2 regions of the Chromobacterium sp. genome follow, and region 2 is predicted to be linked to the other one. Evidence: riboswitches for the same ligand, from Rfam matches in the RefSeq annotation. Region 2 holds a riboswitch; the other holds the start of a gene.

Region 1 (5,565 bases), on a different contig from region 2:
CGGCTGGCCGGCACCTGGGAGAAACCGTCCACCGCCGCGCGCACCACCAGCGGCAGGTTGAAGAACAGATTGCCGTACAACAACAACCACGGTGTGTCCTGCAGATTCAGTCCGCTCAGGCCCTGCGGACCGAACAGCGCCAGCACGCCGACGCCGGCGACCAGGGTGGGCATCACGAAGGGCAGCATCAGCAGGCGCAGCGCCAGGCTGCGCCCGATGAAGTGAAAGCGCGCCAGCGCCCAGGCGGCCGGCACGCCGAACAACAGCGCCAGCAGGCAGGTGGCGGCGCCCTGCAAGATCGACCAAAGCATCCGCCATTGCAAATACGGGTCCAGCAGCAGCCCTGGTGACCACTGGCCGCCCTCCTGCAACAAGCGCGCCAGCGGCGCCAGTGAGAGCAAAAGCAAGAATAGCAAGGGGGGCGCCGCCAGCAGCAGGCGGCTCCGACGACTCAAGATCAAGACCGCGCGTCCTTCAATGGCCAGCAGGCGCTCAGGATGTCCTCGACCCCCTCCTCGTCCGCGCTCTGCCCCACCTTGGCGAAGCCCAGGCCAGCCGCCAGCGCCTGCGACGGCAGATTGTCCGGCGCGATCGACAGCACCAATCGCGTCGCGCCGGCTTGCGCCGCCCAGCCGCCCAGCGCCAGCACCGCCTCGCGCGCATAGCCCTGACGCCGGAAGTCCGGGTAAATCGTATAACCGAGCTCGACATCGCCATAAGCGCCCAGATAGGGATGACCGGGCAGCGAGTGGAAATTGGCATGCCCCACCATCACCCTGTCCTCGCGTCGCAACAAGGCCCGCACCGACCAAGGCGCATACGCCGGGTCCTGGGTGATATCGTCCAGCCGCAGCGCCATCAGCGCTTGTTCGTCCAACCATGCCGCCGCCGGCGGCGTGCCCAACAACTCGGCCGCCGCCGTCAGATCACCGGCCAGGCAATAACGCAGTACGCGCGGATCCAGGTGCCGCAGCAGCAAGCGCGGCGATTCAATATCGGCAATCATCAAGCGCCTTTCAACACAACTCGGGTCCAGCGCGCCACCCACTGGCGCGAACGTTCGGCAATCACCTTGCTGTCCGGCGTATCGTGCGCGGCAGGCTGCTCCGCGAAACGGTAGACCGGGTCCAAACTGACCTTGTCCATCACCGGATACATCCACATGGTGGTGGTCACATCCTTCTGCACCGCCTCGGAGCGCAGGAAGGCGATGAACTTCTCGCCCAACGCCGCTTCCTTGCCGCCCTTGACCAGGGCCGCGCCCTCCACCTGGCGGAACACCCCGCCCTTCAGCGGCAGATTGCCGGTGGGCGCGTCGTTCAACTTTTGCTTGCTGTAGAACACTTCGGCGGCCGGGCTGGTGGCATAGCTGACCACCAGCGGCCGACTGCCGCCGTTTTTGGAAAAGTCGGTGTAATAGGACTCGCTCCAGCCCTTGCTGACCTTGAGCCCGTTATCGCGCAAGCGGCCCCAGAAGGCGAAGGCCTTGTCCTCGCCCATCGCGGTGATGGTGGACAGCAGGAAGGCTAGACCAGGGCTGGACGTGGCCGGATTCTGCACCACCAGCAGGTTCTTGTAGGCCGGCTTGGTCAAATCCTCCAGCGTCTTGGGCAACGCCAGCTGGCGCTGGGCGAACCAGGCCTTGTCGTAATTGAGGGTGACATAGCCGTAGTCTATGCTCACCGCGCCGGGCAAGGCGGCCTTGCCGCCCTGGGCCAGCGCCGCCGGCACCGGCGCCAACACGCCAGCCTGCTGCGCCTTGCCGATCAGGCTGTTGTCGATGCCGAACACCACGTCGGCGATGGGATTGGCCTTGGTCAGAATCAGCTTGTTCAACATCTCGCCGGCATCGCCGGCCTTGATGATGGACACCTTGGCGCCGTTCTGCTTCTCGAACTCGGCCAGCAAGGGCTTGGACACGGTGAAAGAACTGTGCGACAGCACGCGCAGCTCGGCCGCCGACGCGGCCAGGCTGGATGCCGCCAGCGCGACGGCTATCAAAGAGGAAAAGCGCTTCATGGACATCTCCGTACACGATAGGACGGAGCAAGCGGAATGCGGACCCAGACCCGCGCATCACGCTCCCTCCGCTGGCATGACCCAGATCAGGTTGCAGGGTATTTTCTCAGCCCGCGCCGCGGGCACCCCTGGTGACAGCGCGCCAGTATACCGCAGCGGCCGCCCGCTGACAGCCAACAATCCTTAACAGAGTGGCTCCGCGCCTTAACACGCCGATGACATGCGCGTTCTAAGCTGAAGTCATCATTTTCGCCAATACTTGACCGCGGCGGGGAGAACAGGCGTGAAATTCATGTTGACGATGGACCGGCGGCGACGCACCGCCGCAGACTTCGGCGCAGCACACAAAGCCGGCCGCCGCGCCATGGCCGCCGGATGGCTGTTGGCGGCGCTGATCCTGCCTGCGCTGGCCCAGGCCGGCATTGGCGAAGCCGGCGCGCGCCACTTGCTGTCCCGCACCGGCTTCGGCGCCAACCCGGCGCAGATCGCCGTCTACGCGCCGCTGGACCGCGAGGCGGCGGTGGACCGCTTGTTGGCGGGCAGCCGCGCCGTCGCCGCCACGCCGCCGCCAAGCTGGGCCGGTGAGCCTTTCGAGCGCCCCGGCCAAGCCAATCTCAGCGAGGACGAGAAGAAAGCGTTGCAGAAACTGCGCGCCGAACACGCGGTGGAGCTACGCGGCTGGTGGTTGAACGAAATGCGCTACACCCCATCTCCGCTCAGCGAAAAAATGACCTTGTTCTGGCACAACCATTTCGTGTCCGCGCTGGACAAGGTGCGCTCGCCGCAAATGATGTATCAGCAGAACCTGTTGCTGCGCCGCTATGCGCTGGGCAATTTCGGCGAAATGCTGCACGCCGTCGCCCGCGACCCGGCGATGATGCGTTACCTGGACACCGCCAATAACCGCAAGGGCCAGCCCAATGAGAACTTCGCGCGCGAGGTGATGGAGCTGTTCACTCTGGGCGAAGGCCATTACAGCGAGCAGGACATCCGCGAAGCCGCGCGCGCCTTTACCGGCTGGGGCCTGGACCGCGACGACCATTTCGTCAATCGCCCCAAGCTGCACGACGACGGCGACAAGCTGATCTTCGGCCAGCGCGGCAACTTCGACGGCGACGCCGTGCTCGATCTGCTGCTGCAGCAACCGGCCACCGCCGAGTTCATCACCGCCAAGCTGTGGAAGGCCTTTGTCTCGCCCAAGCCCGACCCGGCCGCCGTCAAGCGGCTGGCCAGGAACTTCCGCAACAGCCGCTACGAGATCAAGCCCTTGCTGCGCGCCTTGCTGCTGAGCCCGCAGTTCTGGAGCAGCCAGGGCCAATTGGTGAAATCGCCGCTGGAGCTGACCATAGGCACCCTGGTCACCTTCGACCTCAGCCCGCAGGACTGGCGCGCGCTGGCCGGCCTCAACCGCCAACTGGGCCAGGATGTGTTCGCGCCGCCCAACGTCAAGGGCTGGCCCGGCGGCGAGGCCTGGATCAATAGCGCCACCTTGCTGAGCCGCAAGCAGTTCCTTGACCGCATCGCCCACGACGCCGCGCCGGCGCGCAACGCTTTTGCCTTGCCGGACGGCGGCATGGATGAAATGAAGGGCCGCGAGGCGCGCATCAACCGGCTGGTGGCCGCCGGCCTGCGCTCGCTCAAGCTGCAGCCGGACGAATGGAGCGCCATCTACCAGGTGCGCAGCGCCCAGGACTCCGCCAAGCTGCTGCTGGCGCTGCCGCCGGCCAACCCTTTGCCCGAGTCGCTCAGCGGCGCGCAAGCGATCGCTCCGCTGCTGCTGGACCCGGTTTACCAAGTCCATTGAGAGCTCCCGCCATGTTCCAACGACGCCAATTCCTCAAAGCCATGGCCGGCGGCCTGATGGTCTCGGTACTGCCCAATCTGAGCTGGGCGCTGGCGCCCGCCGGCTACCGCCGCCTGCTGGTGCTGATCGAGCTCAAGGGCGGCAACGACGGCCTCAACACCGTGGTACCCTACGCCAGCGCCGATTATTACCGGCTGCGCCCCGGCATCGCCATTCCCCGCGAACAGGTGATCCCGCTGAGCGAGCAAGTGGGCTTGCACCCGGCCATGACTAGCCTGCGTCCGCTGTGGCAGCAACAGGAACTGGCGGTGCTGCAGGGCGTCGGCTATCCCGACCCCAATCTATCCCATTTCCGTTCCATCGAAATCTGGGAAACCGCATCCAGTAGCCAGCAATACCTGAGCGAGGGCTGGCTGACCCGGCTGTTCCGTGAGCAGCCGACGCCTCACGACTTCGCCGCCGACGGCGTGGTGCTGTCCAGCCAGGTGCTGGGGCCGCTGGACGGCGGCGCGCGCGCAGTGGTGCTGACCAGCCCGCAGGACTTCGCGCGCCAGGCCAAGCTGGCGGCGGATCAGGGGCACGCCGGCACTGGCGGCGCGCTGGGCCACATTCTCAAGGTGGAGGGCGATATCCGTCAGGCCGCCGCCGAGCTGGGCCAGCCGGCCAAGCCGATAGCCGCGGCGGATTCGCCGATGGCGGCGCCCCGGCCGGCCGGCGCCTTCGCCCAAGCGGTGTCCACCCTGGCCGACACCCTGTCGCGCGGGGTGTCCATCGCCGTGGCCCGCATCACCCTGACCGGCTTCGACACCCACGGCAACCAGCCGCCCACCCAGGCGCGTCTGCTTGCCGAGCTGGCCGATGGCATCGCCTTATTGCGCACGCAATTGCAGCAACAGGGACGCTGGGACGACACCCTGGTGCTCAGCTACGCCGAGTTCGGCCGCCGCCCGCGCGAGAACGGCAACCGCGGCACCGACCACGGCACCGCCAACGTCCATTTCGCCAGCGGCGGGCGCGTGCGTGGCGGCCTGTACGGACAGAGTCCGCAACTGGCCGGCGTCAGCGACGGCAACCTGCCCTACGCGATAGACTTCCGCCAGGTCTACGCCACCGCCATTCAGAGCTGGTGGGGCAAGGACGCCCACAATGCGCTGGGTGGCCGCTTCACTCCCCTGCCCATTCTGAGGACATGAAAAAAGCCGGCCCCCAGGGGCCGGCCGTCTACTGCGCTCAACTCAGCGATTTACTTCCAACTGGACGCCAACACTGGCTGCAAAGCCGCCTGGTAGTTGTCCGGCAGGTTGATCTGGCCCGCTGTCGGCGGATTGAACGCCGCCATTGCGTTGACCAACGCCTGCACCTGGCTAGCCGCCAGCGCCTTGCCGTCGCCGGACTGGAGGGTCTCGATCTGGTTCGCCGCATTGCCGAACCAGTTGTTAATCGACACCTTGTCCTCAGTGCCGATCACGCTGACCTCCAGGCTGGCGCCCTGGCGCTTGAACCACAGTTGGTCGGCATTGACGCCTTGGCCGAACTTCAACACATCCTGGCCGCCAGCGTCGGTAATGCCGTCCTGGCCATCGCCGCGCTCGAACAGATAGGTGTCGTCACCGACGCCACCATCGAGCACGTCATTGCCGAGACCACCGCGCAAAGTGTCGTTGCCCGCTTCTCCGTACAGCCCATCGTCGCCCGCCCCGCCTTCCAGCAGGTCGTTGCCGTTGCCGCCATACAGCGAGTCG
Region 2 (5,565 bases):
AGATCATCGAACCGCCGCCCCCGCGCAGCAAGGCCGGCAACTGATGCTTGGCGCAGAGGAAGGCGCTGCTCAGATTGCTGTCCAGCGTCGCGCGCCAGCTCTCCAGCGACACCTGGTCCAGGCTGCCCAGCGCGCCCAGGCTGCCGGCGTTGTTGAAGGCGATATCCAGGCCGCCGAATCGGTCCAGCGCCAGCTCCACCGCCGCCCGCGCGCATTCCTCCGAAGTAAGATCGCCGGCCAGCGCCGCCGCCTGGCCGCCGTCGGCCACGATTTCCGACACCAGCCGGTCCAGCGCCGCCGCGCGTCGCGCCACCAGCACCACCCGCGCGCCTTCGCGCGCGAACAGCCTGGCCGCTTCCAGGCCGATGCCGGAACTGGCGCCGGTGATGATGGCGGTTTTATTGCTCAATGCTGCCATTGGATATCCTCCCGAGAATGAAAAGCCCGCGCGCCGGCCAAGCGCCTCGCGTCGCGGGGATTTCAGTCTCGGGCTTAAGCGCCCGTCCGGCATTCCGATACTTGCTGACATCGTAAACACGTTCTTGGATGGCCATGCGCATGCCGGCGCTGCAGCGGCGGGGAAAGCGTTTATCATGGCGCGATATCTTCTCCACCAGGATTTTCCGCATGCCATCATTCAAGCTTGCAAGCGCTTGCGCGCTGCTGGCGCTCAGCGCCGCCGCGCCAGCGGCGCCCGTCCTTGACGCCACGGCGCGCACCGCCGTGGTTTCTGCCTTCGGCCCGGAAGAAACCCTGCTGCTGAAGCAGGCCGCCGACAAACGCGAACACCTGGTCAACGGCGTGCGTTTCACCACCGCGCGGCTGGAAGGCCAACCGGTGCTGCTGTTCATGAGCGGAGTGAGCATGAGCAATGCGGCGATGAACACCCAGCTGGCGCTGGACCGCTTCAATGTGCGCCGCATCGTGTTCAGCGGCATCGCCGGCGGCGTGGACGACCAATTGCGCATCGGCGACGTGGCGGTGCCGCGGCGCTGGGGCAATTACGCCGAAGCGATCTACGCGCGCGAAACCGCGCCCGGCCGCTACGCGCCGCCACCGTACGCGGACCCGGCCGCGCGCGCCAACTACGGCATGATCCACCCGCGCGACATCAAGCTGGCCACCGCCGACGGCGGCAGCGAAACCCGCTTCTGGTTCGAGGTGGACCCGGGCTTGCTGCAACTGGCCAAGGGCTTGCCGGCCGATACCCTGCGCCGTTGCGACGCCGCCCAGCGCTGCCTATCCGCGCCGCCGCGCATCGTCGCCGGCGGCAACGGCCTGTCCGGCCCCATCTTCATGGACAATGCCGGCTACCGCGATTACCTGGCCAAGACCTACCAGGCCCAGGTAGTGGATATGGAAACCGCGGCGGTGGCCCAGGTGGCGCACGCCAACCGCGTGCCCTTCATCGCCTTCCGCAGCCTGTCCGATCTGGCCGGCGGCAGCGAGCACGCCAATGAAATGGACACCTTCATGCAGATCGCCGCCGACAATGCCGCCAATACGGTGCGGGGGCTGCTGCGCGCGCTGAAGCGCTAGTTTGATCCACTGCGCGCCGGCAATGCGCTGCTGTTGCGGTTTCTAAACCGCCTGCAACAACACCGCCAGCTCATCCACCTCCTCGCTCCAGTCCGCGTCCTCGGCCAAGGCCTGGCGCAGGAAGTCGGCTTGCGCCGGCGTCCAGAACGGCGCATCGGCCAGCGCGGCGCCATGCGGCAAGGGATGGCTGGCGATAAAGGCGCGGATAGCGGCGGGTTCATCGGCCAGGCCCAGTTGGCGGAACAGGCCGGACAAGGAATGCGTGCTGGTGTCCATGACGCTTCTCCTGTGAAGGGATGTCTGATGATAGCCCCGAATCGGCGGCGGCGCAGCCGGCCTTGCGGCAGGCAAAACGGCGGCCAAAGCCGCCGTTTTAGCTGACTACGGGCTCACACCTTGTCGTAGAGCTTGGAGCCGCCCTTCAAAAACTCCACCGATTTGGTCTGCATGCCCTGGGTCAAGGCGTCCTGATCGCTGATCCCCTGCTTGGCCGCGTATTCGCGCACGTCCTGGGTGATCTTCATGCTGCAGAAATGCGGGCCGCACATGCTGCAGAAATGCGCAACCTTGGCGCTGTCCTTGGGCAGGGTTTCGTCGTGGAAGGCGCGCGCCTTGTCCGGATCCAGGCCCAGGTTGAACTGGTCTTCCCAGCGGAATTCGAAACGCGCCTTGGACAGCGCGTTGTCGCGGATCTGCGCGCCGGGATGGCCCTTGGCCAGGTCGGCCGCGTGCGCGGCCAGCTTGTAGGTGATGATGCCTTCCTTGACGTCGTTCTTGTCCGGCAGGCCCAGGTGTTCCTTCTGGGTGACGTAGCACAGCATCGCGGTGCCGTACCAGCCTATCTGCGCCGCACCTATCGCCGAGGTGATGTGATCGTAGCCAGGCGCGATGTCGGTGGTCAGCGGCCCCAGGGTGTAGAACGGCGCTTCGCGGCACCACTCCAGCTCCTTGTCCATGTTTTCCTTGATCAACTGCATGGGCACATGGCCGGGGCCTTCGATCATCACCTGCACATCATGCTTCCAGGCGATCTCGGTCAGTTCGCCCAGAGTCTCCAACTCCGACAGCTGCGCCTCGTCGTTGGCGTCCCAGACGCTGCCCGGCCGCAGGCCGTCGCCCAGGCTGAAAGCCACGTCGTAAGCCTTCATGATTTCGCAGATATCCTCGAAATGGGTGTAGAGGAAGTTTTCGCGGTGATGGGCCAGACACCATTTGGCCATGATGGAGCCGCCGCGCGAGACGATGCCGGTCATGCGGCCGGCGGTCATCGGCACATAGCGCAGCAATACCCCGGCGTGGATGGTGAAGTAATCGACGCCCTGCTCGGCCTGCTCGATCAAGGTGTCGCGGAAGATTTCCCAGTTCAGGTCCTCGGCCTTGCCGCCTACTTTTTCCAGCGCCTGGTAGATCGGCACGGTGCCGATCGGCACCGGCGAATTGCGGATGATCCATTCGCGGGTTTCATGGATGTTCTTACCGGTGGACAGGTCCATGATGGTGTCGGCGCCCCAGCGTATGCCCCAGGTCATCTTGTCAACTTCTTCGCTGATCGAAGATGTTACCGCGCTATTGCCGATGTTTCCGTTGATTTTGACCAGGAAATTGCGGCCTATGATCATGGGCTCGGATTCAGGGTGATTGATGTTGGCCGGCAGGATGGCGCGGCCGGCGGCGATCTCGGCGCGCACGAATTCCGGCGTGATCTCCTCCGGCAGCGCCGCGCCGTAAGCCTGGCCCGGATGCTGGCGCGTCATCAGTTCCGCCAACTTGCTGTTCTTGCCGCCGGCGGCGCGCAGCGAGTCCAGGTATTCGCGGCGGCGCAGGCTTTCGCGGATGGCGACGAACTCCATTTCCGGCGTGACGATGCCGCGGCGCGCGTAATGCATCTGGCTGACATTGCGGCCCGGCAACGCGCGTCGCGGCTGACGCGTCAGGTTGAAACGCAACTCGGCCAGCTTGGGATCGGCCTCGCGGGCGCGGCCGTACTCGCTGGACAGGCCGGCCAGCTGCTCACAGTCGCCGCGCTCGGCGATCCAGCCGGCGCGCAGCGGCGCCAGGCCGCTCTGGATGTCGATGCGCGCGGCTGGATCGGTATACGGGCCGCTGGTGTCGTAAACGGTGATGGGCGGGTTGGCCTCGCCGCCAAACTGGGTGGGCGTGTCGCTCTGGCTGATCTCGCGCATCGGCACGCGGATGTCCGGCCGGCTGCCGGCGACGTGGATCTTGCGGGAATTCGGCAAGGGCTGGATGGCGGCGGTGTCCACCACCATGGAGGGCTTGGGTGTTGCGGGCGCGTTCATCGGGCGGTTCTCCTGGTCGATGAATGGCGCAAGGAGCGATCCGCCGCTTGGGCGGGCTGCGGACGGTTTCATTGCGATTAAAACGGCCCGCCAGCAAGTTGCGCTTCCCTACGCCGGTATTATCCGGGTCAGGTTCCAAGGGTGTTTCTCACCCGCGCAACAATCTTTAACGATTATCCTATCCTTTCAAGGATATGGACCATCTTGCCGACCGCCGCGCAGGACCCCTAGCGATGCTGTGAAGGTACGGCAAATGTGGGATAATCGCAAGTTATCGTCATGACACGCCGCCGCTTTTTTCCCGTGGCGGCAAGCCCCTCCGGAGTGAGCTGATGGATTTTGAGAATGCCCGTTTCAACATGGTCGAGCAGCAGATTCGTCCGTGGGACGTACTTGACACGAACGTGCTGGACCTGCTGTTTCACGTGAAACGCGAACAGTTCGTCGCCGCCGACAAACGCAGCCTGGCCTTTGTCGACACCGAGCTGCCGCTGCCCAATGGCAGCTTCATGCTGCAGCCGAAAATGGAAGCGCGCCTGGCGCAGGACGCCGCCATCCAGGCCCAGGACAAGATCCTGGAAATCGGCACCGGCAGCGGCTATCTGACCGCGCTGCTGGCCAAGCTGGGCCAGCATGTCTACAGCGTGGAGATCGACGCCGCCCAGCGCGAGACCGCGGCCGCCAACCTGAAACAGGCCGGCATCGTCAATGTCACCCTGGTGGCGGGCGACGGCGTGCTGGGCCTGCCGCAACAAGCGCCGTTCGATGTGATCGTGGTCGGCGGCTCGCTGCCGGTGGTGCCGCAGGAACTGAAAGACCAGCTGGCCGTGGGCGGCCGCCTGATCATGGTGGTGGGCGACCTGCCGGTGATGACCTGCAAGCTGATCAAGCGCGAAACCGAAACCAGCTTCAGCGAAACCGGCCTGTTCGAAACCTGTATCGGCCGCCTGGCCAAGGCGGAAGCGGTAGAGCCGGAGCGCTTCGCGTTTTGATGGTCCAGGAAATCCGCGCCCGCGATCTGGCCGCGGCGCTGGCCGACAACAGCGCCGAGCCGCCGCTGCTGCTGGATGTGCGCGAAGCATGGGAAGTGCAGCTGTGCATGATTCCCGGCTCGCTGCACATCCCGATGAACCTGATCCCGCTGCGCATGAGCGAGCTGCCGGACACGCCCATCGTGGTGATCTGCCACCATGGCGTGCGCAGCGCCCACGTGGCGCGCTTCCTGCTGGACGCCGGCTTCGAGCAGGTGCTGAGCCTGGCCGGCGGCGTGGAAGCCTGGGCCGCGGAAGTGGACCCGCAAATGGCGCGTTATTGAAACACCAGCCATCCGCCAGCATTGCCGGCCGTTCCCGCGGGAACGGCTTTTTCATGGAACAAAGCCGGCGCGCCGGGTTCCAAATCCCTTCAGATAGCAAGAAGCAGAGTTTTTTTATGCAAGCATTGTCCTACCTGTCCCCCGCCATTGCCCGCATCCATCCCGCCTGGGAACAAGTGTTGTCAACACCGGAAATACAGCGGCAATTAGCGGCCATCGACCGCGAACTGCAAGCCCAGCAGCAACAGGGCAAAACCATATTCCCGCCAGCGGCGCTGACCTTCAACGCGCTGACCTTCACCGCTCCGGCCGATGTGCGCGTGGTGATCCTGGGCCAAGACCCCTATCACGGCGACGGCGAGGCGATGGGCCTGTCGTTCTCGGTGCCGGCCGGCGTGCGAGTGCCGCCCA

Evidence for each region. A riboswitch is a leader RNA that binds a small molecule or an ion and turns the genes downstream of it on or off. The one in region 2 is predicted to bind thiamine pyrophosphate.
Region 1: another riboswitch for thiamine pyrophosphate. It lies ahead of ACE3QM_RS06645 (thiamine ABC transporter substrate binding subunit); the one in region 2 lies ahead of thiC (phosphomethylpyrimidine synthase ThiC).

What each region holds. Positions count from the first base shown of each region.
Region 1 is NZ_JAYSGF010000009.1:25,079-30,643, reverse strand. It holds gene ACE3QM_RS06655 (ABC transporter permease) at 1-461, opposite strand, end outside; gene ACE3QM_RS06650 (GNAT family N-acetyltransferase) at 458-1,006, opposite strand; gene ACE3QM_RS06645 (thiamine ABC transporter substrate binding subunit) at 1,006-2,019, opposite strand; TPP riboswitch at 2,065-2,159, opposite strand; gene ACE3QM_RS06640 (DUF1800 family protein) at 2,312-3,823, shown strand; gene ACE3QM_RS06635 (DUF1501 domain-containing protein) at 3,835-5,016, shown strand; partial or broken gene ACE3QM_RS06630 (calcium-binding protein) at 5,067-5,565, opposite strand, start outside.
Region 2 is NZ_JAYSGF010000037.1:23,322-28,886, reverse strand. It holds gene ACE3QM_RS17870 (SDR family oxidoreductase) at 1-418, opposite strand, end outside; gene ACE3QM_RS17865 (hypothetical protein) at 399-629, opposite strand; gene ACE3QM_RS17860 (5'-methylthioadenosine/S-adenosylhomocysteine nucleosidase) at 628-1,539, shown strand; gene ACE3QM_RS17855 (DUF2789 domain-containing protein) at 1,582-1,815, opposite strand; gene thiC (phosphomethylpyrimidine synthase ThiC) at 1,929-3,809, opposite strand; TPP riboswitch at 3,928-4,078, opposite strand; gene ACE3QM_RS17845 (protein-L-isoaspartate O-methyltransferase) at 4,172-4,831, shown strand; gene ACE3QM_RS17840 (rhodanese-like domain-containing protein) at 4,831-5,154, shown strand; gene ung (uracil-DNA glycosylase) at 5,271-5,565, shown strand, end outside.